Heyndrickxia acidicola: one gene and its partner. The protein of the gene in region 2 interacts with the protein of the main gene of each other region in a pairwise test. Links are inferred from orthologs where the notes say so. Each region holds a gene or a part of one and is shown on either strand. Other genes may lie near its edges.

The links.
Region 1: the proteins of A5N88_RS01140 (region 2) and A5N88_RS11670 interact in binary tests that used the Bacillus subtilis proteins (3 or more experiments, as listed by UniProt). The link is inferred for Heyndrickxia acidicola from one-to-one orthologs.

Annotation. Positions count from the first base shown.
Region 1 is NZ_KV440953.1:2,479,870-2,495,072, reverse strand. What follows is about bases 3,876-6,713. They hold A5N88_RS11670 (PAS domain S-box protein), read left to right. Parts: upstream 3,876-4,447; coding sequence 4,448-5,980; downstream 5,981-6,713. Other genes in these bases: A5N88_RS11665 (TatD family hydrolase), read left to right, coding at 6,041-6,713; A5N88_RS11675 (bile acid:sodium symporter family protein), read left to right, coding at 3,876-4,037. In the rest of the region: A5N88_RS11680 (alpha-amylase family glycosyl hydrolase), read left to right, coding at 1-2,913; more of A5N88_RS11675, read left to right, coding at 3,075-3,875; more of A5N88_RS11665, read left to right, coding at 6,714-6,814; A5N88_RS11655 (MFS transporter), read right to left, coding at 7,390-8,844; A5N88_RS11650 (MarR family winged helix-turn-helix transcriptional regulator), read left to right, coding at 8,970-9,383; A5N88_RS11645 (purine-cytosine permease family protein), read left to right, coding at 9,600-10,982; A5N88_RS24915 (hypothetical protein), read left to right, coding at 11,250-11,414; xylB (xylulokinase), read left to right, coding at 11,888-13,369; A5N88_RS25540 (hypothetical protein), read left to right, coding at 13,434-13,592; A5N88_RS11635 (SDR family oxidoreductase), read right to left, coding at 13,697-14,413; A5N88_RS11630 (alpha/beta hydrolase), read left to right, coding at 14,847-15,203. UniProt on the Bacillus subtilis protein: Phosphorylates the sporulation-regulatory proteins spo0A and spo0F. It also autophosphorylates in the presence of ATP.
Region 2 is NZ_KV440953.1:266,431-281,670, forward strand. What follows is about bases 318-3,192. They hold A5N88_RS01140 (sporulation histidine kinase inhibitor Sda), read right to left. Parts: upstream 1,888-3,192; coding sequence 1,747-1,887; downstream 318-1,746. Other genes in these bases: A5N88_RS01135 (phosphatidylserine decarboxylase), read left to right, coding at 904-1,686; A5N88_RS01145 (YqeG family HAD IIIA-type phosphatase), read left to right, coding at 2,339-2,860; yqeH (ribosome biogenesis GTPase YqeH), read left to right, coding at 2,857-3,192. In the rest of the region: A5N88_RS01130 (M3 family oligoendopeptidase), read left to right, coding at 1-294; more of yqeH, read left to right, coding at 3,193-3,963; aroE (shikimate dehydrogenase), read left to right, coding at 4,128-4,964; ribosome assembly RNA-binding protein YhbY, read left to right, coding at 4,967-5,260; A5N88_RS01165 (nicotinate-nucleotide adenylyltransferase), read left to right, coding at 5,269-5,847; bis(5'-nucleosyl)-tetraphosphatase (symmetrical) YqeK, read left to right, coding at 5,834-6,397; rsfS (ribosome silencing factor), read left to right, coding at 6,658-7,014; A5N88_RS01180 (class I SAM-dependent DNA methyltransferase), read left to right, coding at 7,011-7,754; late competence protein ComER, read right to left, coding at 7,880-8,698; A5N88_RS01190 (helix-hairpin-helix domain-containing protein), read left to right, coding at 9,134-9,805; A5N88_RS01195 (ComE operon protein 2), read left to right, coding at 9,886-10,446; A5N88_RS01200 (DNA internalization-related competence protein ComEC/Rec2), read left to right, coding at 10,832-13,153; A5N88_RS23985 (YqzM family protein), read right to left, coding at 13,221-13,355; holA (DNA polymerase III subunit delta), read left to right, coding at 13,658-14,677; rpsT (30S ribosomal protein S20), read right to left, coding at 14,744-15,007; GPR endopeptidase, read left to right, coding at 15,200-15,240. UniProt on the Bacillus subtilis protein: Mediates a developmental checkpoint inhibiting initiation of sporulation (by preventing phosphorylation of spo0A) in response to defects in the replication initiation machinery.

The DNA of each region.
Region 1 (15,203 bases), 2.2 Mb from region 2 along the record:
CTGTATAAAATTACGCTAAAAAATGTTCCTGCAGGGAACTATCAGTACAAGGTAGCATTAGGTGGTTCATGGGCAGAAAATTATGGGGCGAATGCAGCTCGTGATGGAGCGAATATTGCTTTGTCAGTACCAAAATCTGAGGATGTAACCTTTTATTATTCTGATACGACTCATAATATTGTGGACACCACTACGTATACTGTAGCGGCTCCGGTTTTAACAGGTACTGGTGTTCCGGTAAACGCGGTTCTTGAAGATTATAATTTAACCGGAGTCTACAGCTATACCGTTACATTGCCAGCGGGAGACTATAACGATTTTGTTATAAGCGATGGCAGCAAAACGATTAAGGTCAATCCCTTTAAAATTACGGATGCCTCCAAGGAAGTCACGATAAGCTATGATGCTGTGACAGGAATTGTATTTAATAATTTATCTTCCCAAAAGATTGATGGTTCCAGCTTATTTTTCAATTCCAAGGATGCAGCCTTTAAGAGTATTTATGGAGCCATTGCTTCTAATAAAAAGGTCACTTTTAATCTGCAGGCAAAAAAGAACGATGTAACAGAAGCAAAGCTCATTGTATTATCCGGTAATGGAGCCCAGGTTCTTGATATGCATAAGAATGGTACGTTTGCTCCTGACAAAAAGGGTCAATACGACAGGTGGACGGTTGATTATAAAACAGGTGCCATCGGACTATACCAGTATTACTTTGCCGTAACCAATGGATCGGACGTAAAAGCATATGGGGATGACGATGGCTATTACGGTCCGGGCATGGCAGGAGATATTGGAAAAGTCGGCAAGTATGACATGACAGTCTATGATCAAAGCTTTAAGACCCCGGATTGGATGAAGAATGCTATTATTTATCAAATTTTCCCTGACCGCTTTTTCAACGGGGATACAGGCAACGATTATGCAGATAAACTGGCAAGAGGTACGACTCCTTTTGAATTTATTAGAAAATGGAACTCAATACCGGAAGATCCAAATATAGAATATGAGAGAGATGCGAATGGCAACATTGTAAAGGATTCCAATGGGAATCCGATTATTGACCCGAACTACAAGGCCAATGTAGGCGATGGCATTTGGAATAATGATGTGTTTGGAGGAGACTTGAAAGGAATAGAGGATAAGCTATCCTATTTAAAAGCATTAGGTGTGAATGCTTTGTATCTTAATCCAATTTCCGAAGCCAGCTCCAACCACCGTTATGATACAAGGGAATATCAGGTGGTGGATCCTATGCTTGGCCATATGGATGACTTTATGAATCTTGTAAAAGTGGCACATAAGCTGGGCATGCATTTAATTTTGGATGGCGTATTTAACCATGTATCGGATGACTCCATCTACTTTGATCGTTATGGAAAGTATGTGCAAAAAGGCAAACCGATTGGTGCCTATCAATATTGGTCAAGAGTGTACGACCTGATGAATGCAAATAGCGGGATGTCGCAGCAGGCTGCCGAAAATAAAGTGCAGTCGAATCTGAAAGCTATGGGAATTACTGATTTCCATTATAAAGACTGGTTCATTATTCAAAACTCGAAGGACGCTTCCGGCGTGTACAAATACAATGGATGGAATGGTGATAGCAGCTTACCCGAAATTCAAGCTTTGAATAACTCGGAGCATAATGTTTCTTCATGGGCGAAGGATGTGATCGACGGCCCGAATGCTGATTCAAAATACTGGTTAAAAAAAGGTACAGACGGCTGGAGGCTGGATGCGGCAGACAGTGTATCGGATGACACCTGGCAGCATCTTAGACCGGCTGTGAAAGGGTTGGATTCCAATGACGTAATCATCGGGGAAATTTGGGGTGACTCCTCCAAATATCTTCTTGGAAATATGTTCGATTCTGTAATGAACTACAGGTTCAGAGGAGCCGTACAAGAGTTTGTTACAGGTACTGGCGATGCAGTTAAAGCCATGAATGATCTGGAAAAAATGAGAGAACAATATCCAAAACAGGCATTTGATGCACTGATGAATATAGTGGATTCGCATGACACTGAAAGAATCATTTCAGATCTTGATGGAATTGGTAACGATAAAGCTGTAGCATCAAATCCTTCTGCAGCTGCTCTTGCGAAAATGAAACTGGTACCGCTTATTCAAATGACTTATCCGGGAGCACCGACCATTTATTATGGAGATGAGCTTGGAATGCCGGGTGCGGGGGACCCTGATGACAGACGCCCGATGGAATGGGGAAAAGGAAACCAGGACTTAGTCCAATGGTATGCGAAGCTTGCGAATATAAGAAGTGCTTATTCTGTCCTTCGAACCGGAGACATCTCTCCTCTTCAGGTTGACAGCAGCCATTCAAAAGACGTACTAGCTTACACAAGAGACAGCGGCTCTAGCCATGCGGTTATTGCAGTCAACAGAGCAGCGGCTTCAATTAAGGGCCTTACACTTCAGGTTTCTTCAAATTTAAACGGTACAATTTTTACAAATGCTTTAAATAAAGCAGAGAAATATAAAGTCCAAAATGGTTCAATTACGGTGAATGTGCCGGCACAATCAGGAGTCATACTTGTCAATAAGTATACTTCTGTTAATATTAATAAAGAAAAATTAAAGGATGCATATGATTCTAAATATATTGTAAAGGACCGTACAGCTACAACAGGAATCACTCTTGATCCGGCTGTCACGCTAACGGTTGGGAAAACGGCTGTGCTAAAAGCCATTGTGTCACCAAAGAATGCAACCTTGCGGACAGTGACATGGTCTTCCAGTAACGAGCATGTTGCTAAGGTAGATGCAAAAGGTAAAGTGTTTGCTATAGGGGCAGGGATAGCTGTGATTACTGCTACGACAGTAGATGGCGGATTTTCAGCGACAAGCAAGATAACAGCAGTAAAAGCAAAAACATCCCATAAACATTACTAGCAAATTAACAGAGTGTAATAGTAACAAATATTAGAGCATATTTTGGCCAGTGGTCAATATATGCTCTTTTTCACATATAACTCAATTGAATTATTTAATTATTGAGAAATTTATATATTGTAGTAAAATTATATTTATTTCATAAAAAACAGGAGGCTATTATGAAAACAATAGAGAAAATCAGTCGTTTTGCAGGCACGACATTTACTTTTTGGGTGATTCTAGTAGCGGTTTTAGCTTATTTGGTACCCTCCGACTTTAAATGGATTGGGGCGTATGTCGTTCCATTATTAGGAATAGTGATGTTCGGAATGGGACTGACCCTCTCCGCTTCAGATTTCAAAGAGGTGTTTCGAAGGCCGAAAGAGGTCGCTATTGGGGTAGTCGGACACTTTGTTATCATGCCATTATTGGCCTTTTTATTAGCAGTAGGTCTTCATTTGCCAAAAGAAGTAGCGGTAGGCGTTATATTGGTAGGCTGTTGTCCTAGCGGGACATCGTCCAATGTAATGGTATTTTTGGGAAGGGGAAATGTGGCGTTAGCCGTTTCAATTGCTTCCGTTTCAACCATCCTCGCGCCGATTGTCACGCCGTTACTCATTTTATTATTTGCGAGTAAATGGGTCCATGTCAGTGTGGAGTCTCTATTCTTATCTATCGTTCAAGTCATTATTGTTCCCTTATGCCTTGGGTTTTTAATAAAGAAACTCTTCGGGAGACAGGCTTCAGCTGGTACGAAGGCGATGCCGCTGGTATCGGTTATAGCGATTGTGATGATTGTCTCGGGAGTAGTTGCAGGCAGCCAGCCTCAGATCGCCAAAACTGGACTGCTAATATTTGCTGTGGTTGTTTTACATAATATTTTTGGTTATTGTCTTGGCTTTTTCTTTTCACGCCTGTTCGGAATGGATTTGGCTAAGCAGAAAGCAGTTGCGTTGGAAGTAGGTATGCAAAATTCAGGTTTGGGAGTAGCGATTGCCTCCGCAAGTTTTTCCCCCCTGGCAGCTGTCCCAAGTGCAATTTTCAGTGTGTGGCACAACATATCAGGCTCCATTCTAGCTTTTATATTTAGTAAAGTGGATGATAAGAAAGGCAGCCAGAAAGATGAAAAGGTGGCTGTATAAATAAGATGCTATGGAAAATGTCCCGTATGATAATGCTGGTTGAGAAGAAGCTGTTGGGGGGAGTCCCAGCAGCTTTTCTCTGTTGTTAGGATTTGTTAATGGTTGTTTTCACATAGATTGTTGCTTTTCGCAAAAGTGTTAAATCTTAATAAGTGAGGAATCGTGGCATCTTTTCGTCTTCCGTCACTTTGTTTTCAAGCCTGAACAATGTGTATCCTAGATTCATTTATACAAATAGCAACAAAGCTTACGAAAAGAGCCTTGTTAAAAAACGAGCAGTTATGGAGACATATGTCTTAAAGAATTCATTCTCATTTTTTAGGGGAACTATAAAATATTTCCATGATTTTAATGCTAAAATTTCCACTATAATAGAGATAATTAGAAAATGCAGAAGTCGGTGAGATACTTTGGAAGACGGAAAGTCTGAATATAATCCAACAAACATCAAGCTGCTTGATGAAATGGAGGAGTTAAAGCAAGAAAATGAAAAGCTTATATTACAGCTGAATGCTTACCAGGAAAAAATTAAAAATTATACAAAAAGCGAGAAAAAGTTCGAACAGCTGTTTAATAATATTTCAGATGCAGTCTATTATTTGAAACTTGACGATGACGGGAATGCAGGTGAGTTTATTGAAGTAAATGAGGTTGCATACAGAAGGCTGGGCTATACTCGGGAAGAAATGCTGCGAATGTTTCCTTCTCATATAGATATTCATGAAAAGGAAGAGCTTAGGGATATTCTTAAGCGTATAAACAGCAATGAATCGATTACTTTTGAAACGATGCATATTTGTAAGGATGGAAGCCGTATACCTGTCGAAATAAAGACTCATATCCTTAGAGTCGATGGAGAAAAGTTTACACTTTCAGTTTGCAGGGATATTTCGGAAAGAAAACAGGCTGAAAGAGTCATTCAGAATACTAGAAAGCAGTATCAGAGATTAGTTGAATCCTCAACGAATGGGATTGCCATTTTACAGGATGAACGATGGGTTTTTATAAACGAAGCGGGAAAGAAATTATTTGGGGCTGAAACAAAGGAACAGCTTTTGGGGAAAAGTGTTGATGATATGCTTCTGCCAGAGTTTCATGATGATTATAGGAGGCTGGCCATAAAAGCATGCGAGCAGACTAGATTTATCAGTGTTTGGAAAACTCTTGATGGCAGAGAAATACATACTGAAATGGTTTTAATCCCTATTATTTATAAAGGGAAGCTCGCAGACCAACTCATTATCCAGGATTTGACGGAACGCAAAAAAGCGGAGGAACTTTTGATTCAAGCAGAAAAGATGAACCTCGTCAGTCAGCTCGCTGCTGGAATCGCTCATGAAATCCGGAATCCTTTAACCTCGTTAAAGGGGTTTGTCCAGCTATTTCACTCTGGAACGGTGCCTAACAGGCAATTCCTGAAAATCATGAAAAGCGAATTAGATAGAATTGATGTTATTTCCAGTGAGTTCCTGGCACTTGCTAAGCCTTATAATTCAGATTTTACCACTATAAATATGCAAGACCTATTGGAAAATGCAGTTGCACTCCTAGACCGTCAAGCATCCAAGAGTTCTGTAAAGATCGTAACAAGGCTGGCAAAGGAAAGAATGATGGTGAGAGGGATAAATACAGATCTGAAAAAAGTATTTATAAATCTTATAAAGAATGCCATTGAGGCCTCCTCCTGCGGTGGAACAGTTACCATCAAAGGTGGAAATAAGGATGAAGCAGTAAGAATTTCTATTCAGGATAAAGGGATAGGGATGGCTGAGGAGCAGTTAACGCATTTGGGTGACCCCTTTTTTACCACTAAAGAAACAGGTACAGGGCTAGGGCTTATGGTTACTTATAAAATTATTGATAACCACCATGGTGATGTAAGGGTAAAAAGCAAGGTGAATGAAGGCACTACTTTTACCGTCATACTGCCTGCTGCAAATTAAGGTAAGAGCCGCTAGAAAATTAAGCATTTACCAAAGTAAAATAAGGGGAAGTTGAAAAGAATGAGATTGATTGATGCACATATACATCTAGACCACTATACAGATCAGGATGCTGCAGGCATAATAGAGAACTCTCCATTTATTGATGCCCTTATTTCTGTGTCATGGGACCTGCACTCGTGTAAAAAAAACTTCGAATTATCCCAAAGATACAATAAGGTTAAGCCTGCATTTGGTTTTCACCCAGAGCAGGAGCTGCCTTCCCCCTTGCAAGTGGAACTGCTGCTGGTTTGGATTGCTGAGCATCATAAAGATATGGCGGCAGTTGGAGAGATTGGCCTTCCCTATTACCTAAGAGAGCAACAGAAGGTTACTAAGCGGCAATATGATGAATACCTTCACATACTCGAGATGTTCATTAAATCAGCAAAACAGTGGGATAAACCGGTTGTCCTTCATGCAGTCTACGAGGATGCTCCAATTGTATGTGAACTTTTGGAAAAACACTCAGTAAAAAAAGCCCATTTCCATTGGTTTAAAGGAGATAAAAAAACGATAACCAGAATGATACATAATGGATATTATATTTCAGTTACACCAGATGTTGTTTATGAAGAAGAAATCCAGCAATTAGTTCACGCCTATCCGTTAGAACAAATCATGGTCGAAACAGACGGGCCATGGCCATTTGAAGGGCCCTTTCATGGGAGAATGACTCACCCCGCTATGATGGAAGAATCCCTTAAAATAATTGCAAAATTAAAAGATATACCGGTGGAAGTAGTGGCAAAAACTGTGCTGGATACGACAAAGCTTTTTTACCAAATAGATTAAGCAAATTTTTTATAAGGTCTTTATTAGAGGCTGTTTTCGCATAGATTGTTGCTATACGTATAAAGGATTATTCCGTATGTTGTATGTCTTCATGGCATCTTTTTGTGTGCTATTCACAAGTTTTACTACTGGAAATATATTAAAATGATATTTTTTTATCCAAATAACAACAAAGTAAACGAATAGAGCCTTATTAAAAGAAAAACGTCTGCAGCGGACGCGAAAAGTCCTTCATGAGGGTGATGAAGGACTTTTGAGTGTGCGATGTCTCGTCAACCCAGCAGGTTAGCCAGAACGCAGCTTAAATCTAAGTACAATCCTACATTTAATTTAACTCAAAGGTTGATTGGAGAGGAAGGTGCGAGACTCCTGCGGGATCAACAGGCCATAGGAAGACCCCGCAGGAGCTTGCAACGAGGAGGCTTCCGGCCGCGCCCGCGGAAAGCGAGTACCTATAGCGGAGATCAACCCAGCATGACCAACAGAGCACAGTCAATATCGATAATAGGTGGAAATATATATAAGAAGCCCAAATCACAAGCGGTTATGGGCTTCTTTCTTGTTTTAGTTTTAGACTAAGAAGGAACAGAATTTTTCTTATATAAGCGCCATCCTGTTAATAAAGCGGATACCAGACAAATGGAAGCAGATCCAATAAACACAACATGCATTCCTGCCAGGAAAATATCAGGACGATGCGGAATCATGCTTGTTACACGATGGCCAGCCTTTTGGCTCATTACACTGAACAGGGTGGTAGTGGCTAATGAAATTCCCACTATCATCCCAATATTGCGCACCAGCGAATTGACACTTCCGGCAATCCCTAACTTTGTACGAGGGACAGTAGACATCACCAGCGAATTATTAGGGGATTGAAACAGCCCGCTGCCTAAGCCAAGCATGGCTACTAAGACTCCTACAAAGATGACCGGGCTCCCGTTGTGAAGAGTAGCCAGTCCGATTTGGGCCATGACCATGACCAGCAAACCTAAAAATGTCAGAAGCTCCGATCCAATCCGGTCTGATAATGCGCCGCTAAGCGGGGCAGTAACTGCCATCGTAATCGGAAAGAGCATTAATAAGCAACCGGAGCTAAGCGGAGAAAGCTGTAAAATATTTTCCGAATAAAAGGGTGAAATGATATTAAAACAGAAATTTGCTACAAATACTAAAAACCCGCACAAAATGCTTACTGTAAACAAGGGGTTTTTAAATAAGGGCAGATGGAGCATCGGTTCAGCTTTATGCCTCTCAACCAAAAGGAAGATGAGAAAAGCAATGAGGGCAAGGGCGAAACTGCTTATAATCAATGGGTTGGAATAACCTGTCTGCTGTCCTAAAAGAAGACCGGAAAAAAGCGAAATAACAAATACCGCAAATAGTAAACTCCCCTGAATGTCGATTTTTGTTTTAAGCATAGTTAAATCTTTAGGGAGCAGCTTCCATCCTAAAACTATGGCTATTATGCCAATGGGAACATTAACCCAAAAAATATATTGCCACCCTAGAGCAGAGACAATGCCCCCTCCTAGACTCGGCCCGGCAATACTTCCAAGAGAAACGAATGTTCCAATGAGCCCCAAAGCTTTTCCGCGCTCTCGGGAAGGAAAGATATCGGTAACAATTCCCTGACTATTAGCCATGGTCATGGATGCGCCTAGTGCTTGGATAACACGGAAGATAACCAGCATGGAAAGCGAGGAACTAAAGCCGCTTAGCAGCGAACCGACAATAAAAATGAGAGTCCCTATTCTAAAGACTTTAATTTTTCCCAGGATGTCACCAAGCTTTCCGAAAAAAAGAATAATGGTACAGATGGCAATTAAATAGCTGCTGACGATCCATTCTGCTTTCGCAATTGGCAGGCTCAAATCCTTAGATATGACAGGCAGGGCAATATTGACAATACTGCCGTCCAGCGTTGACATAAAGACAAATAAGTTCAAAATAATAAGAATTTTCCAGCGGTTTTTTTGGATATTTTCATCCTCTTGATACGTTAGTCCAATCGAGCTCAAGCTGAACACCTCAGTCCGTTAAGTTAGTTGCGAATGCAACTATTTGATAATAATAGTGTAATGAACAATTGTTGCAGATGCAACTAATTTAAGCTAGAATTTTTTTTAGAACACTTTCTTAAGGGAGATCGAACATGGAAAAAGAACCAATCGGAAAATGGATATCGCTTATCAGCCGTCAGAATCAAAAAAATCTAGTAAAGGAACTGAAGCCCTTTCAAATTGGAGGAGGCGGACAGCATAGTTTTTTAAAAGCGATTTTTGCGCAGCCTGGAATCAATCAGGATCAATTAACACAGGATTTAAAATTCGATAAGGCTACAACAGCTCGCGCAGTCAAGCACTTAGAGGAAGCAGGTTATATCAAAAGATTGATTGATGAGAAGGACCGGCGCTCATACCGCCTGTATCCTACCCAAAAGGGACTTGAATTCCGTCCCATTCTCCAGGCTATTTTAGATAGAGCCAATGAACACTTAATAAGAGGATTAACGGAAGAAGAAAAGAATCAGCTCATTTTTTTGCTCAAAAAAATGAAAACAGAATAAAAGAAGGGACCAGTAGAGCTGGGGGTTTTTGAAAACGTAATTTTAAGATAATTCGGTCAATAATTGTTTAAATGAGTGTACTGTAGATGGTAAGATATACATAAGTTTCAGAAAATTGTTTTAAGCCTGATTAAAGGTAAGTGCTTTTAAAGTAATCAAAAATGAAAGCGCTTGCTCGTAGCCGGGTGAACATTTTACAATGAGGAGGGATGCTTGATGAATATTGAAAAACGCACAATCGATTTTATTCCCGAAGAAGAAAGGCATGGCAATGTTCGCAGTTTGTTTACCATTTGGTTTAGCGCGAATATGCAGATTACTACACTTGTCACAGGGGCTCTTGCTATTGAGTTCGGTTTGAGCCCATTCTGGGGCATTGTTGCGGTTATTGCAGGGAATCTTCTTGGTGCTATTTTTATGGCCTCGCACTCGGTTCAGGGACCCAAACTGGGAATCCCTCAGATGATCCAAAGCCGTGCCCAATTTGGTGTGGTAGGCGCTGTACTTCCGCTTTGTGTAGTGATCCTTATGTATATTGGATTTTTTGCAAGCAGCGGAGTTCTAGGTGCCCAGGCCATTAGCAGCGCTTTTTCCATCCCGGTAAATGGGGGCATTGTCCTGTTGAGTATCATAGCACTTGTCATTACCCTTTTTGGCTATGATTTGATCCACAAAATGGAGAAATATTTTGCTATTATATTTGCCGTCGTGTTTGTTTTTGTAACAATAGAAGCGCTTCGTCTTCCTATGCCAGCACATCTTTGGTCTCCGGGGCATTTTACACCGGGCACATTTTTATTAATGGTCAGTATTGCAGCTACATGGCAATTAACCTATGCACCATATGTAGCGGATTATTCTCGATATCTCCCAAGTAATACTCCATCATTAAAAACATTTGCGTATACATATGCAGGTACAGCGATCGGAACGATTTGGATGATGACCCTAGGCATTATTCTGACTGCCCTTATCCCTAAATTCTTAAGCAATTCCAGCCTGGGCCTTGCCAATCTGATTGGTCTTCATTTCTCGGTGATTATGTATTTGGTCATCGTTCTGGGCGTTTTAGCAGTCAATGTGCTTAATCTATACGGGGCATTTATGTCCATTACTACAACATTGGAAGCATTTACGAAGCTAAAGGCAACGACAAAGGTTCGATTCTGGCTTGTTTTAACTGCTGCCATTATTGGCACTGTCTTATCAATCTGGGGTAATGGCAACTTCCTTAACAATTTTGAGAATTTCATTCTGCTGCTTTCGTATTTTATGGTGCCCTGGACAGCCATTAACTTAATAGACTACTATCTTTTGCGGCAGGGTGAATACAGTGTTTGGGATGTATTTAATCCAAATGGGCAATACGGAACATTTAATTGGATAGCCATCTTTGCTTATTTGGTTTCGGTTGTACTTGAAATTCCCTTTGTAAATACAACCATTTATGTAGGGCCTGTCTCAAAAGCACTGGGCGGTACGGACATTGCATGGATTACAGGGCTGGTTATTCCTCTTATTCTTTACTATTATCCTATGAAAAAAAGAGTGAAGGCTGATTTGCCTATTCAAGAAGTAGTGAGGAAGGAAGTTCGTTAGGAATTAAAGGTGTTTGCAGGAGTTTCTGATGGCTGAAGCATAAATCAATCAGCAAAAAGGCATGGTGTGCCCACTTTTCAGCTCAATCCCATGTAGATATACAATCAACATTGACTGAAGCATTTGTTGAATCAATGAATAAAACAGGTCTGTCCACTGGGCAGATTTTTTAATTTATTAAACAATTCATAAACATACTCTTAATAATAGGTGGTTATATTTAGTAAAGAAGGGTATAAAGGGATCCAATATTAAGGGGGTATATGAATGAGAGACATTTTAAACATAGGGGACAGATCCTGCCCAGTTTGCGGACAGGAAACTTTGATTGAGGAAGGTTTATCCACTTGGATTTGTCTTAATCCAGACTGTAAAGAGGAATATAGTTATGAAGAGCTTGATGCTGACACAGAAATTGAGTTTGGAGATTGAAACGGATATAAGTTTTAAGAAGAGCTGCTATTAAACCAGCAGCTTTTTTTGTTACTTAGGAAATTATGAACTGCTAAACCTGTGGATATTTTTCTTGTCTAGCTTCAGCGCCTATCGGCTATCGGATTTTTATGTCCGCTCACTAAGATAAGTCAACATTAGCTCGTGAATAACCTTGCTGTGTTTCCTTTATCTCAGCTGAAGACTCGGAATCCGTACGCCAATGAGCAAGGCGCTAGCTCTTTTCTTGTGTGCATGTAAGATTACAGAGAATATACAGTCCTTTGTGATCGCTCCAGTCGTTTAAGTAGTATAACTAAATTTTAACATATTTTATTTTTTGAAAGGTGAATAGTCCTCTGGTAAAGAGGAGAGATTAATTTTTCCCTGTGACGTTCCATTCTTCCATGTAATCAATTTATAATTGAAGAAAAGAAAGTCATACAAAACGTAAAATTGGCAGGGAGAAGAAGATGAATTATTTAATTGGAATTGACTTAGGAACATCGAGTGTAAAAGCTATTTTGATGGACAGAGAGGGGAATATTCTCTCACAGGCACAGAAATCATACCAAATTGATGTTCCTGAAATAGGGTACGCAGAGCAATCACCTGAGCTTTGGTGGTCATCTACAAAAAATGTACTTAAAAAAATACTGGAACAAAACATCGATCCCTCACGGATAGGCGGCATTGGCTTTTCTGGACAAATGCACGGGCTGGTCATGGTGGGTAAGAGGGGAGAGAGTGTCAGACCAGCAATCATCTGGTCTGATCAGCGTTCAAAATCCCAAGTAGAAAGAATTAATCGTCTAATTCAAGAAGAAAAAGCAGCTGGTAAAATGCTAAACTCCGTTTCAACCGGCTTTGCTGTTGCTTCTTTACTATGGGTAAAAGAAAATGAGCCGGAAAGCTATGGTAAAACGGATAAAGTTCTCCTGCCAAAGGACTATATTCGCTTTCGTTTAACAGGAAAACTGGCCGTAGAAGCGACCGATGCCTCCAGCACACTTGCCTTTAATGTGGCAGAAAGGAAATGGGCGGAATGTTTAATCGATACATTAGATTTAAAAAAGGAATTATTTCCTCCATGTTTTGAACCGTTTGATATTGCGGGAGAGGTGACGGAGCGTGCTGCCAGAGAAACCGGACTGCCAGAAGGAATACCGGTTGTGTTTGGAGGCGGTGATCAGTTTATGCACGCAGTAGGAAATGGACTTGTGTATCCGGGAATGGTTTCCTCAAACATTGGTACAGGCGGACAAATTGCTGCAATGACGGATCAGCCTTTATATGATTCAAAACTTCGGACCAATACATTTTGCCATGTTAAACCGAATACATGGAATATACAAGGGTCAAGTTTAAATAGCGGACTGTCCTTGGAATGGCTCAAAACAAATATTTTGAAAGAAAAGGACTTTGGAACAATGGAGGCAATGGCAGCAGGTGTGCCTCCTGGTAGTGACGGACTGATTTTTTTGCCGTATTTGACAGGTGAAAGGACGCCACACTTAAATCCTAATGCAAAAGGAATTTTCTTTGGGCTAGCTTTTGGCCATCGAAGTGAGCATCTGGTCAGAGCGGTGATGGAGGGCGTTGCTTTTTCACTAAAGGATTCACTTGAAATCATGGAGTCTCTCGGGATAAAAGCAGATAAAGTGATGGCATCCGGAGGCGGTGCAAAGAGCAGGCTTTGGCTTCAAATTCAGGCAGATGTCTACAACAAGCCTATTTATACAACCAAAACAAGGGAAGAAGCCAGTTTAGGAGCGGCCATTACGGCAGGTGTCGGCATCGGTTTGTATCCATCTGTGGAAGAGGCCTGTGAAAAGGTGATTCACACCCATGCAGAAATCATAGAGCCAATTAAAAAAAATAGCAGCTTGTATGCCGAGCGCTATGAGGTATTTAAAGAGCTGTACAGGAGAAATAAAGATCTCTTCCTATTATGAAATGCTTTTTAAGTGAAACAATATGTGAAAAATGGTCATCCTAAAGGCAAAAGGAGGAGATATGATGGATAAAGCACCAAAAGATGAATCCAATGAAGGGCTGAACCAGCTTTTTGAAATCATCAATGCTAAAGGTGACGAAGGCGGGCTTAGAGAAATTGTCAGCAGGAGCAGTGAAAAAAATAATCACAAAAAACAAGAAAATCGGGAAAATAAGTATTAACTATTGAGAGGGATTTTAAAAGTAATGTAATTTTAGGATTCCAATAAAAAACAGGACTGCCATAAAAGTTAGCGGGCGGTCCTGTTTTGTTTTCAATAGGTGGGTTATATCAAATGGGCTCCGCCATCGATCAGGACGGTAGTCCCCGTTGTAAAACCGTTTTTCGCCAGGTATACGTATGTGGCAGCAATATCCTCCGGCTGTGCGACTCGACCAACAGGTAATTGCTGACTCATAGAGTTATACATTTTATTGCGCTGTTCTGCAGGCATTCCTGAATAGATCGGGGTATCCACGATACCTGGTGAAACAACGTTTACCCGAATTGGAGCAAGGTCGACTGAAAGCCCGCGGACTAATCCATCAACGGCTGAATTTATGGCTGCCAAAGTGCTGGCACCCCGCGGCGGCCGTAAACCATAGACGCCGGAAGTTAACGTGATGGAGCTTTTGTTATTTAAGTATGGCAGGGCAGACTTGACTGTGATATATTGACCCCAGAATTTGCTGTCAAAGGCCTCTCTTACAGCGGCAACAGGAAGTTCACTAAAGTGCCCCATTGCACCTTCACCTGCGGTAACAACTAGGTGGTCAAATTCACCAACCTTACTAAAGAAGTTTTTGGCTCCTTCTTCACTCCGAAAGTCAATTTCATACCCTTCCACATCAGAGCCTATTTCAGCTTTTGCTTTCGTTAACTTCTCAGATGAACGGCTGGCAATAATGACATGAGACGATTCTTTCACAAAGGCCTTTGCAGCAGCCAGGCCGATTCCTGATGTTCCCCCTAAAACCACCACACGCTTTCCTTCTAATGACATAAACCAAACCTCCTTGAAATAAATACTTTTAGCCTTTCCTTCTGTGTAGAATATGTTACTTGAGGAAAATACATTTCGCACGTAATATGCTTAAAGCGCTTATTAACCATCTTGGCGACTCAGGAGTACCTATACGAAGTATTAAAATAATCATTTTGTCAAACTTTTCTAAAAATTAAAAGTGAAAAGCGATAATAGTGCTAGCTTTTATCAGTTCAGCCTTTGTTGAGTTTATTAACTTCGTGTTGGAGAAGGAATTTTTATATATGACGAAGAATGAGTTTAGGAAAAGAAAGATTGGCAGATGGAATAGAAAGCCAATTTATTAAAATAAGCCAGAATATCTGCAGCAGAATATCGAAGCGTACAAACCAAAATGGATCTTATCCTAAAAAGGGGCAGATACCTTAATAAATAGGGAGGCCATCAAATTTTGTTGGACATTTTTTCAATAAACATCTCTGCATTTCAAGAAGAAAGGCGTATTAGAGTCTACTTGCCTAAAAACTATGATAAGCGAGACAAAAGATATCCCGTTTTGTATATGCATGATGGACAAAATGTTTTCAGGGATGAGTGGGCGGTTGGAGGCGTGTCTTTGGGCTTGGAAGATTATTTGAATGATAATGAAGTAGAGGTTATAGTGGCTGCCATCGATCAAAATAGCAAGGAACGGATAAATGAGTATTGTCCATGGGTGAATGGCAAACATAGTGAAAAAATATTGGGTTACAGGAGCTCAGCTGGAGGAAAAGGAAAACTATATATTGACTTTATCGTGAATGAATTG
Region 2 (15,240 bases):
CATCCTTTATTCTGGGCGTCTAAGCTCCATTTCTTTATAACAGGGACACCATTTTACAATTTCCCTTATACTTTCGGGTACCTGTTTTCACTAGGGATTTACGCAAAGGCAATGAATGAAGGAAAAGGGTTTGAAAATCAATACATGGCTCTGCTCCGGGACACTGGCTCGATGAAGGTAGAAGAATTGGCACTCAAGCATCTGAATGCTGATTTGACTCAAAGGAAATTTTGGGAAGATGGAATTAAATTATGTATTGAAGATGTTGAGGAATTTCTTGAATTAACAAAATAGCAGTGAAAGGATGATGACATTGGGACAATATCGCTAATGATGTCATCCTTTTACTAGAGGATAACATTGGAAATTTAGCTCATTGGTGTGAAACTACCGTTTCACGCGCCTTTCAGATCAGCCGAAAGGTTATAGAAAAGAAAGGAAACCAAAGCAAATAAGTTTGCTTTGGTTTCCTTTCTTTTTTGTAGGCTGTTTTGCATATATTGTTGCCTTTTCGCAAAAGTGTTAAATTCGTAATAAGTGAGACATCGTGGCATCTTTTCGTCTATAGTCATTTTGTTTTCAATCCTGAACTTTGTGTATCCTAGATTCATTTTACTTATAGCAACAAAGTTTACGAAAAGAGCCTTTCTGTAAAATGAGCTAAAAAACAAAGTCAAATGTAAGGATGTGACATGAATATGGTTAAAATAAGGATTAAGAGCAGGAAAGATCACTTGGATTGCTTGGTGCCTGAAAACAATCAGAAGGCAGCAAGGCAAAGTGCATATTGGGCAAAAAATGAAAAGAAGGATTACCTTTTTGTCATTTTATTATATAATAATACTTTACTGTGTTATCAGTATGCCTGATGTAGAAAATTTTTTCTATTATGGAGGGAAAATCTTGGAAAAATGGCTTTATCGTTTCTTGATTGAATTAACAAATCACAAGTTTACATCCAATCTTTTGAAAAATTTTTCCCGTTCCAGAATGAGCAGGCTGTTCATTAATTCATATGCAAAAGCGTACAAAATTAATGTGGAAGAAATGATGGATGATATCCAATCCTATCAGACACTCCATGAATTTTTTATAAGAAGGCTAAAATCGGATGCCAGGGTAATTGATCCTGCTGAAGAAACTGTCGCAAGCCCTGTAGATGGTGTTATAGAGGAATTTGGAACGATTCTGCCCTCAAAAGAAATTCTGGTAAAGGGTAAATTGTATTCCATCGAGGAAATGCTCGGTGATCCTGCTCGAATGGAGAAATACATGGATGGATCTTTTGTGATTTTATATTTAAGCCCAAGCCATTATCACCGTATACATAGCCCACTTAATGCCCATTTAGTTGACCAGTACGTTTTAGGGAACAGATCTTATCCGGTCAATAAATACGGATTGAAATACGGAAAATCCACCTTATCCAAAAATTATCGGGTTGTCTCAGAGCTAAAACATCACTCAGCCCATATCGCGATGGTAAAAGTGGGGGCGATGTTTATCAACACAATAGAATGTACCTATAAAAATGAGAATTGGAAAAAAGGAGAGGAAATAGCCTATTTTTCATTTGGATCTACAGTGGTACTGCTATTTGAAAAAGGCACTTTCACATTAAATAATAAAATCAAAACACCTTATCATGTGAAAATGGGTGAAAGCATCGGGAGTATGCATGAATAAATAAAGATTTTCTCTTGTATGCAAATAAAAACCCCTGTTAAATGACAGGGATTTTAATAATCAGGAAGATATCTTTATTTTTTGAGATAAAGAACGACGATGAATTTCTTTTTCGATGAGGCGAATAAAATCCGGGCTTAGATTTAATTCTTTCGCTTTATAATAGGATTCAATTAATAAGTCATCTGATAACTTTCTCATAAGCCTTCACCTCCCAAAAATAAACATAATCCATTTTAAAATAATATGACAAACGGTAAGTTCATCATGTTGTACCATTACTCTATCAGACATATACGAACGGAACAAGCGTTCTTTTATCCACAGTTTCAAGTGGATAACCTGTGATTAAGTTGTTTATAAATGGAAAAAATGCTTGTCAGACAATGTGGGAAATGTGAATAAGCTTATCCACATTTAAGGAGAAGGTAGAATTTTGTCGAAAAGTTTTTGGAATTGTTTATATCCTTTTAAAAGACGCATAGGCTGCGGACAGATATTATTATGAGGACTGCTTTAAATGGGGAAATGAATCTTTTTCAATATCTAAAAGATAACTGCATTTATATATAATTGCGAAAGAAACATGTTATTTACTGAGAAGCATAGCCCTGGTAAGGGGGATATGCATACAGAGGGGAGTGTTCGGTCATTGTTAAATCGTTTTTTGCCTAATGAACATGTGAAAAGTGTATTTCAAATAGATCCTCTTAAGCTTAAAGAAAAGGGAATCAAAGCGATCATCACTGATTTGGATAATACACTTGTAGAATGGGATCGCCCTCATGCGACACCTAAGCTAATTGATTGGTTTGAAAACATGAGAAAACATGCTATTAAAGTAACGATTGTTTCAAATAATAAAGAAATAAGAGTGAAGGATTTCGCAGACCCGCTGGGAATCCCGTATCTATTTCAAGCACGCAAGCCGTTAACCAGAGCATTTAAAAAAGCAGTTGAATTAATGAATGTAAAGAAAGAAGAAACTGTGGTCATTGGAGATCAGCTCCTAACAGATGTACTGGGAGGCAATCGAAGTGGATTTTATACCATACTTGTTGTTCCTGTAGCACAGTCGGACGGGTTTGCTACACGATTTAATCGGAAAATTGAAAGAAGAATCATGAATTACTTTAGAAGAAAAGGATTAATTAATTGGGAGGATTCATTGTGAAAACAACAGAGGTACAATGTGTAGGCTGCGGTGTAGCTATACAAACAGACAAGCCGGGTGAGCTGGGGTATGCACCCGAATCATCCTTGAAAAACGAAACGATTATATGCCAGAGGTGTTTCCGATTAAAGCATTATAATGAAGTTCAGGATGTAGCCTTGACGGATGATGATTTTCTTAAAATCCTCAACCAGCTGGGAACGATGGACGGATTAATTGTTAAAATTGTTGATATTTTTGACTTTAATGGAAGCTGGCTTCCCGGCTTACATCGATTTGTGGGGAAAAACCCTATTTTGCTAATTGGCAATAAGGAAGATGTTCTTCCTAAATCCGCCAAAAGGCCAAGAATGATACAATGGCTGAAAAAACAGGCAAAAGATTTAGGACTGCAGCCAGTTGACGTGCTGCTAGTGAGTGCGTCCAAGGGTACTTATATAGAAGAAGCGATGGAAGCAATTGAAAAGTACCGGGAAGGCAAAGACGTATTTGTTGTCGGTTGTACAAACGTAGGGAAATCCACCTTTATAAATCGGATAATCAAAAATGTAACAGGTGAAGCGGACATTATCACAACCTCCCATTTTCCTGGAACAACTCTTGATATGATTGAGATTCCATTGGATGATGGAAGTGCATTATTTGATACTCCGGGTATTATAAACCATCATCAAATGGCTCATTTTGTAGACAAGAAGGATTTAAAGATTATTACGCCTAAAAAAGAAATTAAGCCTAAGGTTTTTCAACTTAACGAAGAGCAGACATTATTCTTTGGCGGATTAGCGAGATTTGATTACATTAAGGGCGGACGCCGTTCTGTTACATGCTATTTATCAAATGAATTGGGGATACACAGGACAAAATTAGAAAATGCAGATGCATTATACGAGAAGCATGTAGGTGATATGCTGAATCCACCGCGGAAAAACGGAATGGAAGAGTTTCCTGAACTTATTCGCCATGAATTTATAATTAAAGAAAAGAAAACGGACATTGTTTTTTCGGGCCTTGGCTGGGTAACGATTAACGAACCCGGAGCCCAAATAGCTGCTTATGTACCAAAGGGAGTTACAGTTTCACTGAGGCCTTCATTAATTTAAGCTCAAGGTTGATAAGTACAGATTTATGAGAACCTGCAAAAAAACGGGGAGGGAAGAGCCGTTTGAGCGCTCGCTAAAATATGAACGTCTGTACAAAACTAACAGGTAAGTGAGCAGAGTTTTATTTGGGCACAGGGAAAAAATGCAGAAAGAGTGTTGTTAAAATGAAAAAGCTATACGGTGTAATAGGAAATCCGATTGAGCATTCAATGTCACCGCTCATGCAAAATGATGCATTTATGGATAAAGGCATATCTGCTTATTATCATCCATTTAAAATTTTACCAGAATTTCTTGGTACAGCCTTAAAAGGAATGAAGGCATTAGGAGTTTCAGGCTTTAATGTGACCATTCCATATAAGACCGCTGTTATGCCTTTTTTGGATAAGCTTGATCCTCTTGCTGAGGCAATAGGTGCCGTCAATACGGTTGTGCTTGAGGAAGATCAGTGGGTAGGGTATAATTCCGATGGGCCCGGGTTTGTCCGGTCTTTAAAAGAGGACTGGAAAAGCGAGTGGCAAAATGAAAAGACGCTAATCATAGGTGCAGGCGGTGCAGCAAAAGCCATCTACTATTCCATGGCCAAAGAAGGCATGCCGAGGATAGACATTTGCAACCGTACACTCGAAAGGGCGGCTTCAATGAAAGCATCCTGTCCGTTTCCTTGTGAATCAAACATAATGAATATAGAACAGGCTGAAAAACAGCTTTCAGAGTATACATTAATCATCCAGACAACATCAATTGGAATGGATCCTTTGATTAATGACAGCCCGTTGTCATTGGAACATATGAATGATAATGCTTATGCAGCAGATATTATTTATAATCCTTTTGAAACAAAGTTTTTACGGGAAGCAAGAGAAAAAGGGGCAGAAATACAAAATGGAATTGGCATGTTCATTTATCAGGGAGCAATTGCTTTTGAAAAATGGACAGGTGTCAGCCCTGATATGGATAGAATGAGAAAATTGGTTACTGCCCGTTTAGGAGGAAAATAGGAATGTTAACAGGAAAACAAAAAAGATTTTTGCGTTCAAAAGCTCATCATTTAAGTCCAATCTTTCAAGTTGGAAAGGGCGGAGTGAATGAAAATATGCTAAAGCAAATCACAGAGGCACTGGAAGCCAGAGAGCTTATGAAAGTGACAGTCCTGCAAAACTGTGAAGAAGATAAAGATGTGATTGCTGATCAATTAGTAGAAGGCACGAAAGCAGAACTTGTTCAAATCATTGGCAATATTATCGTTTTATATAAAGAGTCTAAAGAAAATAAGCAATTAAGTTTGCCAAGATAGGCCATAATATGAGCAAAAAGCAAATCGGAATAGTAGGCGGAACATTTAATCCGCCTCACTTAGGCCATCTAATCATTGCAAATGAAGTGTTACATGCATTGGATTTAGAGGAAATTCGTTTCATGCCGAACCATGTACCTCCACATAAAGAAAAGCTGAAGAACATAACGGATGAAGAACGGATTAAAATGCTGACACTTTCTATTAAAGATCATCCTCAGTTTAAATTGGAAACGATTGAGATGGAAAGATCCGGCCCATCCTATACGTACGATACAATTATGCTTTTAAAAAATCGCGAGCCTGATGTGGATTTTTATTTTATCATTGGTGCAGATATGATTGAGTATCTCCCCAAATGGCACAAAATCGATGAACTGGTCAAACAGGTTACATTTGTCGGGGTCAACAGGCCCAGCCATTCCAGCGACACAGAATTTCCCATCCTCCATATTGAAATTCCTGAAATTAATTTATCTTCTACCTTAATTCGAGAAAGACTTTCAGAAAATCGTTCCGTTAAGTACCTATTAAAGGATAGCGTACTGGAATATATTAAGGAGACGAGGCTTTATGGAACAAAGTAAGGCACTTTCAATTGTCAAGGCCCAGCTTACAGATAAACGTTATCAGCATACACTTGGAGTTATGGAAACAGCTATTCATTTAGCTAAGAAATACGGGGCTGATGAAAAAAAAGCAGAGCTTGCTGCTATTTTTCACGATTATGCAAAATTTCGGCCTGTTGAGGAAATGAAAAGAATTATTGCAGAGCAGGGCTATGATGAAAGATTGCTGCAGTACAACCCTGAGCTATGGCATGCTCCGGCAGGTGCATATTTAGTGGAGAAAGAAGCCGGGTTACTCGATCAGGAAATCCTCGATGCCATACGGTACCACACTTCAGGAAGGGAAAGTATGACCCTTTTGGATAAAGTTATCTATGTGGCAGATTATATAGAACCAGGCAGAACGTTCAAAGGTGTAGAAGAGGCAAGGAAGCTCGCTGAGATTGATTTAAACGAAGCATTAATTTATGCAGTGCGCAATACAATCGCTTTTTTAATGAATAAAAACCAGGCTGTCTATCCTGACACATTTGCAATGTACAATGACTTAATTTTAAGGCATAGTTAAATTTCTATGAAGATAAGTGCTCATTTTTTTAGCACGTTTACAGGAAAGAAAGTATTGAATTTTTTATTAAATGGCTCAGTTAAAAATCAATGTTGATTTTAGATCTATGTTGACTCGAAGATACGCTTAGACTCCTGCTTAGGAAAGCGATTTTAGGAGAGGCCCTTAGAAGGAGCATGCGACGAGGCTGCAGCAGGAATGAGCTAAAAAACAACTGAGTCCTTGAACAAAGCTAATATTAAAGAAAGCAGGAATATATAATGGAAAATCGTGAACTACTGGTAAGTGCAGTAAAGGCTGCCGATGACAAACGTGCAGAAGATATTGTTGTATTGAATATGAAAGGAATTTCCCTCATTGCGGATTATTTTTTAATTTGTCACGGGAACTCAGATAAACAAGTTCAGGCGATTGCACGTGAAATTAAAGAAAAAGCAGAAGAGAATGGATATCACTTAGAAAGAATGGAAGGCTTTGACGAAGGCAAATGGGTATTGATCGATTTGGGAGATGTAGTTGCCCATGTTTTCCATCGCGATGAAAGAAGCTATTATAATCTTGAGAGACTTTGGGGAGACGCTCCTATTGAGGATATCCAAGGCGATCTTGCTCAATGAGTTACGAAGGATTCGCCTATGTGTACGATTTCCTCATGAAGGACGTACCATATGAAAAATGGATGCAATTTCTTAGAGAAAAGAAGGAAGCATACAGAATAAAGGAAAACCATGTACTCGACCTTGGCTGCGGAACTGGGGAGCTCTCTGTCCGGCTTTCTAAAGAAGGATTTGAAGTTACAGGAGTCGATTTATCGGAGGATATGCTGATGGTTGCCCAAGAAAAAGCGATGGAAGAACGCGTCCGGCTATCCTTATTCCAACAGGATATGAGTGAACTGGAAGGTCTTGGAACCTTTGATATTATAACCATTTTTTGTGATTCAATCAATTATCTTCCTTCCCCTACAGAGGTTAAAAAAACTTTTGAAAAGGTACATAACCATCTAAAAGAAGGCGGACTCTTTTTATTTGATACACACTCTTTGTATAAAGTTAAAGAAATTTTTATGAATCAAACCTATGCAGAAAATGAAGATGAGGTCTCTTACATTTGGACTAGCTATCCGGGAGATGAACCGGATTCTGTCGATCATGAGCTGACTTTTTTTGTTAACAATGAGAATGGTCTCTATGAACGACTGGATGAGTGGCATACCCAAAGAACCTATCCAATGAACCAATATACATCATGGCTGGAGGAAATAGGTTTTACGGTAAAAGAAGTAACGGCAGATTTTACAAATGAAGCACCGAACGAAACAAGTGAAAGAATCTTCTTTACCTGCGTAAAAGCCTGATTGTTAGCTTTATAAAGAAAAACCGTGTTTGGATACACGGTTTTTTGTTTTGTTTATTCCATTAAATTATGAAAATTATAGGAGGAAAAGAAGCAATCGTGTCGAATTTATGAGAGTAGGCCAACCTAATTAAATTGTTTTTTTACAGCCTCCAAATCTTCTCTGAATTTTTCATGTGTCGCCTCAAATAAGTGATCAAATACGTCTCCTAATTCCTGTTCCATGACCTTAATCCCTTCACCGGTAATTCCGCCTTTTACACACACCTTTTGCTGCAATGCTGGCAGTGTATAAAATTCTTTCCTCAACAATTCGCCTAATCCAATAAGCATGTTCGCTGAGAGAATGGTAGCAGTATCATGATCAATTCCTGTATTAGAAACGGCAGCCTCTATAAATCGCTGCGTTAAGTAGCTGAAAAACGCAGGTCCGCAGCTAACGATATCAGAAGCGACCCTTGTGATACTATTATCGATTTCAACAGGTGATGAAAAGGTCGAAAGAAGTTCATCCACCTTTTTTCTCCACTCATCTGTACAGCTTTTTCCGTAGGTAACGAGTGAAACACCTGCCAATGCTCTATTTGTAATACTCGGAATTGCTCGGACGCATGAACAGCCTGCAATGGTTTCCAGCTGTTCAACGGAGATGGGGCTTGTAATAGAGACTACGCATTTATCATCCGTAAATAATGCTTGATTATCATTCAGGATAGGAAACAAATCTAAAGGCTTCATGCATAGGAAAATGAGATCTGTGTTTGTTATGACTTCTGAGGCCGTTTGGCAGACATGGATTTGAGGGATTTTTCTTTTAAGCTCTTCTGCTTTACTCAGGGTTCGATTTGTAACGTATAGATTTGAAGGGTAAATTCCTTGACCATCTGCAATGGCTTCTGCCAAAATCCCCCCCATATTACCGGTTCCAATCAATCCTATTTTCATATATAACCCGCTCCTTATACAAGTTTTTGCAAGGAAAGTGCTCTTTTCATAAGGCTCAATTCACTCATTGTGCAAAAAGCAATAATCTCTGTTAAACATCCCTTCTTACACTTTTTACTTTTATAAGATAAATGTTATGCTTCCATATTGAATAGCTAAAGGGGAGAGGAATTCCCAGGAAAAAACACTAATGAAGTAAACAGAAACGACAACAATTTATGCGAAAACAGCCTTCTTAAAACTATATGCTGCCATATTTACTGCTATTCTTTTCGTGAGGTTGATTTCCTTATTTGTTTTTACATACAGAGTTGAAAACGACAGCGTTCTCCAGCATGATATTGCCAATATAAAAATATGAGATATTTTACGTTTTTTTCCAAAAAGAAAATAAGCTTTTAGCGAACTATTGATGGATAAAGGAGGAAATTGAATTTGTACGCGAATGCAAAGGAGCTTATAAAGAAACACAAATGGTTATTCATTATTGGAATTGCCGTTATTGGAATCATTATTTTCATGGTGAATCAGAAACAAGGTACTGAAAAGAACGATCAAGAAATTTTAAGTAATATTCCAACTGCTGCTGCGAAAACCGGAGAGAAACTGAGTTCTATTCCGCACACGAATCAGGCAGACAGCACAGTTTGCTATGTAGATGTAAAGGGAGAAGTCAAACATCCGGGAGTGTATAAAGCAGAACTGAATAACCGGGTGCAGGATGTAGTTGGCCTGGCAGGAGGATTTAAAAGCAGTGCAGATGTAAACCAAATTAATCTTGCAGAGAAGCTGCATGATGAGATGGTTATTTATATTCCTAAAAAAGGAGAGAGGGCTTTAGAGGCTGGCCCTTCAGGCATGCCTTCTGCCGGCAACAGTCAACTTAAACAAACGAATGGCGGAAGCAGCCAGGCTAAAGTCAATATTAATACGGCAACGGCAGAAGAGCTTCAAAAGATTCCCGGGGTAGGGCCTTCCAAGGCAAACGCCATAATTGACTACAGGACACAAAATGGATTGTTTAAGCAGGAGGAAGACTTAAAAAATGTTAAGGGAATAGGAGATAAAACCTATGAAAAGCTCGCTGACTTCATCACGGTGAAATAAACATTGACGGGAAGTTACCAGCATCGATAAACTTAAAATAATAAGCGTCATGGACAAACACCAAGGAAAGGATGAGTTTAATGGAGAGGATTTCCTGGAATCAATATTTCATGGCTCAGAGCCATTTATTATCTTATAGAAGCACTTGCAGGAGATTGACAGTTGGTGCAACTATTGTAAGAGACAAACGCATCATTGCAGGCGGTTATAATGGATCCATTGCCGGCGGGGAGCATTGTATTGATGCTGGTTGCTATGTAATGGACGGTCACTGTATCAGAACGGTTCATGCGGAAATGAATGCCATACTGCAATGTGCAAAGTTTGGGGTTGCAACGAATAATGCAGAAATTTATGTAACCCATTTTCCTTGTCTTCAATGCTGCAAAGCGATTATTCAGGCGGGAATCAAAGCGGTATTTTACGCAGCAGATTATAAAAACCATCCATATGCAATAGAGCTGTTTGAAAAAGCAGGTGTAGTGGTAGAGCGTGTTCCTTTTAACCAATCTGTCTTAGATGTAAAATCAAGAGAAAAACATGAGATGGTAGATAATTTAATTGAAAGGCTGTCTGCAGCGGGTACAGATGATGCTGACTTGGAAGTGCTGCGGGAAAGAGCGGAAGTCTTATTTAAATAGGCTATTTTCTTGCTTTTCGTACATTTGATTTGTCTTCGTGGTATCTTTTTGTATACAAAATTTTACATGTTGAACCTTTGTTTCATTCACTTTTTTGTGCCAATATAGCAACACAGTTTACGAAAAGAGCCTTTTTAAAACATTTATTATGTTCAACTTCTGTTGAAGACCATTGTTGATTTTAAACCTATGTTGATTGGAGCTGATAAACGAGACTCCTGCTTTTAAAAGCGGGTTAGGCGCCTGCAGAAGCATGAGCCGATGAGGCTCCGCTGCCGCCCGCGTAGTGTGAGTGCCTGCAGCAAAAAATCAACAGGCAATATAAAGAGTCTATGTGTAAATAACACAAAGTATATAAAAGGATATGTTTTTTTGGATAAGGCAGGTGATATTCATTCAAGGTCTTTGGCTTTTTATTGCACTTGCATCCCTGAGCGGCTTCTCCGTGATCCTTCCTGTTCCTTGGGGAGCTGTTTTCTTTTTTCATTTAATATGGATCCAGATAGTACGCACCCATAACAGAAAGCTTGTGTTTAAGGCATTAACGGTTTATATATTATCCATTTTGGCAGGCTTATGGAGCCATTCAACCCATATAACCCATTTGAAAGCCAGTGATACCAGCTTCCATATGCTCTTTCAAAATGGCCCTTCCATCGATGGAAACCTCCTTAAAGCAAAAGTATTCCTTCCTGAAAAGAAAGAGCGCCTTGTACTTCAATACACGATTCCCTCCCAAATGAAAAAAGCAGAACTTCAGCGGACGATACGTCCCGGTACTGAATGTATCGCTGAAGGAAAACTAAGTGAACCTGAAAAGAATCGAAATGAAAACTTGTTTAATTATAAATTCTATCTGGAAGAAGAAAACATTCATTGGACTTTTAAAGCGGGCTCACTTGATTTTTGTAAGCAAGGAAAAACCGGAATGGCTGAAAAGATTGAGGCTTTGAGGGAAAAAGGGATGGAGCAAGTTCAGAAAACGTTCATACCTGCAACTGTTCCATATGCTGAAGCACTGCTCTTTGGGGACAGCTCCAATTTTGATGACCAGCAATATGCGATGTTTCAACGATTAGGAGTGGTTCATCTTCTTGCGATTTCCGGTCTGCAAGTGAATATCCTTGCATATGGATTATTTTTTATTTTGATCCGGCTGGGTTTTACAAGGGAGTCATCTAGAGCTGTGCTTCTCCTTATCCTGCCGATTTATGCAATCATCTGCGGAAGTAATCCTCCGGTGGTGAGGGCGGTGTTTATGTCTATGCTGCTTTTAGGATCAAAGAAAAATATGCTTTCGGGGCTTGATGCCTTATCCATAAGCTTTTTAGTATGTATGTTTTACAACCCCTGCCTTCTCTTTAATATAGGTTTCCAGCTGTCATTTTTGGTGAGCCTGTCCATTCTTTTGTCATCCAGAACCATTCTTGCCAGGCAAAGCAATGCCCTGGTGAATATGATGAAAATTTCCCTTGTATCACAGGTCGTTTCGCTTCCTATACTTATGTATTCTTTTTTTCAGATTTCTGTTATCAGCCTTTTAACAAACCTAATTTTTGTTCCTTTCTACTCCTTCCTTTTAACCCCTCTAATCCTTATTAATTTCGTTCTTTCTCTCATTTGTGATGTTAAAGGCTTAACAATGATCCTTCACCCGTTGTTTTTTTTGTTGTCAAACCTTTTAACTATTCTGATTAAGGCAGAAGAAATAATCGCTGAACAATTTAATCAGAAGTGGGCTGTCCTAGTTACAGGAAAGCCATGTGTTTTTTTATTATTGGGACTCTTTGCATGTGTCTTTTTATTCTATATCTTATGGGAAAAAGGATATAAGCTATGGAAGGCAGGCATACCTTTCCTTGTTTTAATGACTGGCTTTATCCTGTTTCAAACATTTAATCCTTTTGGAGAAGTTACGTTTATTGATATCGGGCAAGGAGACAGTATCCTCATTAAACTTCCATTCAATAGAGGGATTTATTTAATTGATACAGGAGGCGAAGTCAGCTTTGAGCAGGAAAATTGGGAAAAAAGGCTGCACCAATTCCATGTAGGAAATGATATTTTAATACCCTATCTTAAAAGCAAGGGAATTCGTAAAATAGACAAGCTAATTCTTACACACAGCGATCAGGATCATATCGGCGCTGCAAGAGAACTTATGAAGGAAATAGGCATTCAAACGCTTTATATTTCTCCGAATGCCTGGAGAAAGCCCTTAATGTACCAGACAGTTAAAGCTGCCGTACATGAACGCATTCCAATTGAGAGAATAAAAGCAGGCTACTCATGGAAAAATGCCTCGGGATTCTTTCTGATTGTCTCTCCTTTGACAGATGTATATGAAGGAAATAACAGCTCTCTAGTGCTATATGCCGCTTTTGGAGGAGAGACATGGTTATTTACTGGAGATTTGGAGAAAAAAGGAGAAGAGAGGCTTTTGAAGGCCTATAATATTCAAGCGAATATCCTGAAAGCTGGCCATCATGGCAGCAGGACAGCTTCGTCGGAAAAATTTATTGAACAGATAAAGCCTAAACTTGCCGTAATATCAGCTGGGAAGAACAATCGATTCGGTCACCCGCATCAGGAAGTCCTTGATACACTTAATAGCCATCATGTGCTCATTTTGAGAACGGATCAAATGGGAGCAGTCCATTATCGATTTTTTCAGAATCACGGAACCTTTTCTGTAGAATTTCCATAGGATACAGTAGTGAAATACAGAAATAAAAAAAGAGTTTGCCGATGCAAACCCCATGATTTTTTAGTTTTTAAGAACCCATCATTTTAATAACAGTGGCAATGACGAACATTATGAAGAAAAATAAAAACGAGACACCAAATCCTACTCCTGAATCAACTGCATCATTCCGTTTGGATTGAACATCTTTTTCAAATTGGTTCACAATTACCCCTCCTATTATGTTCACTTCAGTATAGACGATTTATTCAGAAAAATCTACCACTTTCATTTTGATTTCCTTTACTGACAAGAGTTGTCACCTATACTTTCTCTTTTAAAGGTGATAATAAGAATAAGGACCACCGCTTTAAGGAAAAGAATCCTAGGCCTTTTCCAAAAGCGTTCAAATAAATCCAGGGGATTAACTTCATCAGTCAGAAGGGGTTAATCCTCTCTATGGGTTGTCAAATTGGACAGCATTACTTAGGATAGAAGGAGGAAGGATATTTAAAGGGAGAAGGATACATGAACGTTTTAGATAAAATAAAAAAGAAAAATTTTTCAGCTGTCTATTTATTATATGGAACAGAAAGGTTTTTAATCAATGAAGCAAAACAAATTTTAATACAAAATGCACTGACAGAAGAGGAAATGGATTTTAATTTTTCTTCTTATGATTTAGAAGAAATGCCTGTGGAATTAACTCTTGAGGATGCTGAGACATTTCCTTTTGTTGGAGAGAGAAAACTGGTCTTTTTACATAACCCGACGTTTTTAACCGCTGAAAAAACCAAAGGCAAAATTGAACACAATATTGCAAAGCTGGAGGCCTATTTGGAGGAGCCTGCCCCCTATAGTATACTGGTCATTTCTGCACCATATGAAAAGCTTGATGAACGTAAAAAAATCACTAAACTCTTAAAGAAAAAAGCAGAGGTGCTAGAAGCTAAGAAGCTGACTGAAGCGGAGCTTGGTTCATGGATTCAAGGCAGGGCAGAATTAAATGGTGTAAGAATAACAAAGGATGCAGCTGATATGCTGAGCGGGCTTGCCGGAACCGACTTAATGATGCTGACAAATGAAATTGATAAGATTTCGCTTTATGTTGGTAAAGGCAATGAAATTAATCAGGAAATGGTGGAAAAGCTAACGGCCCGTTCGCTCGAACAAAACATTTTTTCTCTTGTAGATAAGGTAGTGCACAGAAAAATAGACGAAGCACTACGGATTTTTTACGATTTATTAAAACAAAATGAAGAACCCATCAAAATACTATCCATTCTGGCAGGGCAGTTTCGCTTAATTTATCAAACGAAAGAGCTTGCAAGGAGAGGATACGGACAGCAGCAAATTGCCAGTACCTTGAAAGTGCATCCATTCAGAGTGAAATTGGCAGCCGGACAGGCAAAGCTTTTTTCAGAACACGAACTAAAAAAAATTATGGATATGCTGGCCGAAAGCGATTTGCAGATGAAATCAAGCGGATTGGATAAAAAAATGGTTGTTGAAATGTTTTTCTTTCAATTAAATTCACAAAAGACATAAAAAAACGATCCCAATGGGATCGTTTTTTTATGTAACAAACATCCGGCCAGAGACCGGAAGCCTTAATTAAGCATTAGCAGCGTTTAATTTTTTCATTAAGCGTGCTTTTTGTCTGTTCGCAGCGTTTTTATGAATAAGACCTTTAGAAGCAGCTTTATCTAATTGCTTAACAGCATTTGCTAAAAGTGCTTTTGAGTTTTCGTCATTATTTACAACTGCAGCTTCAAATTTCTTAACGGAAGAACGCATAGTAGACTTTACAGAAGAGTTTTGTGCGTTGCTTTCGTTTGCAGTTTTTACACGTTTGATAGCAGATTTAATATTTGGCATTTCTTTCACCTCCTACGAGTATATCCGGGGATTACTCGACTTTCACCTTATCAATAACAACAAGTGATATTTTATCAAATGAACATTGATTATGCAATACTCACCTTAGTAAAAACATAACTTTAGGAATGAATCTCTCGGTTATAGGCGAAAATAGGTTTAAAAGAAGGTTCGGATTTGGAGGAATAGAACATGACAAAAAAGCAAGAACTAGATTTAAGTTTGTATTCTGT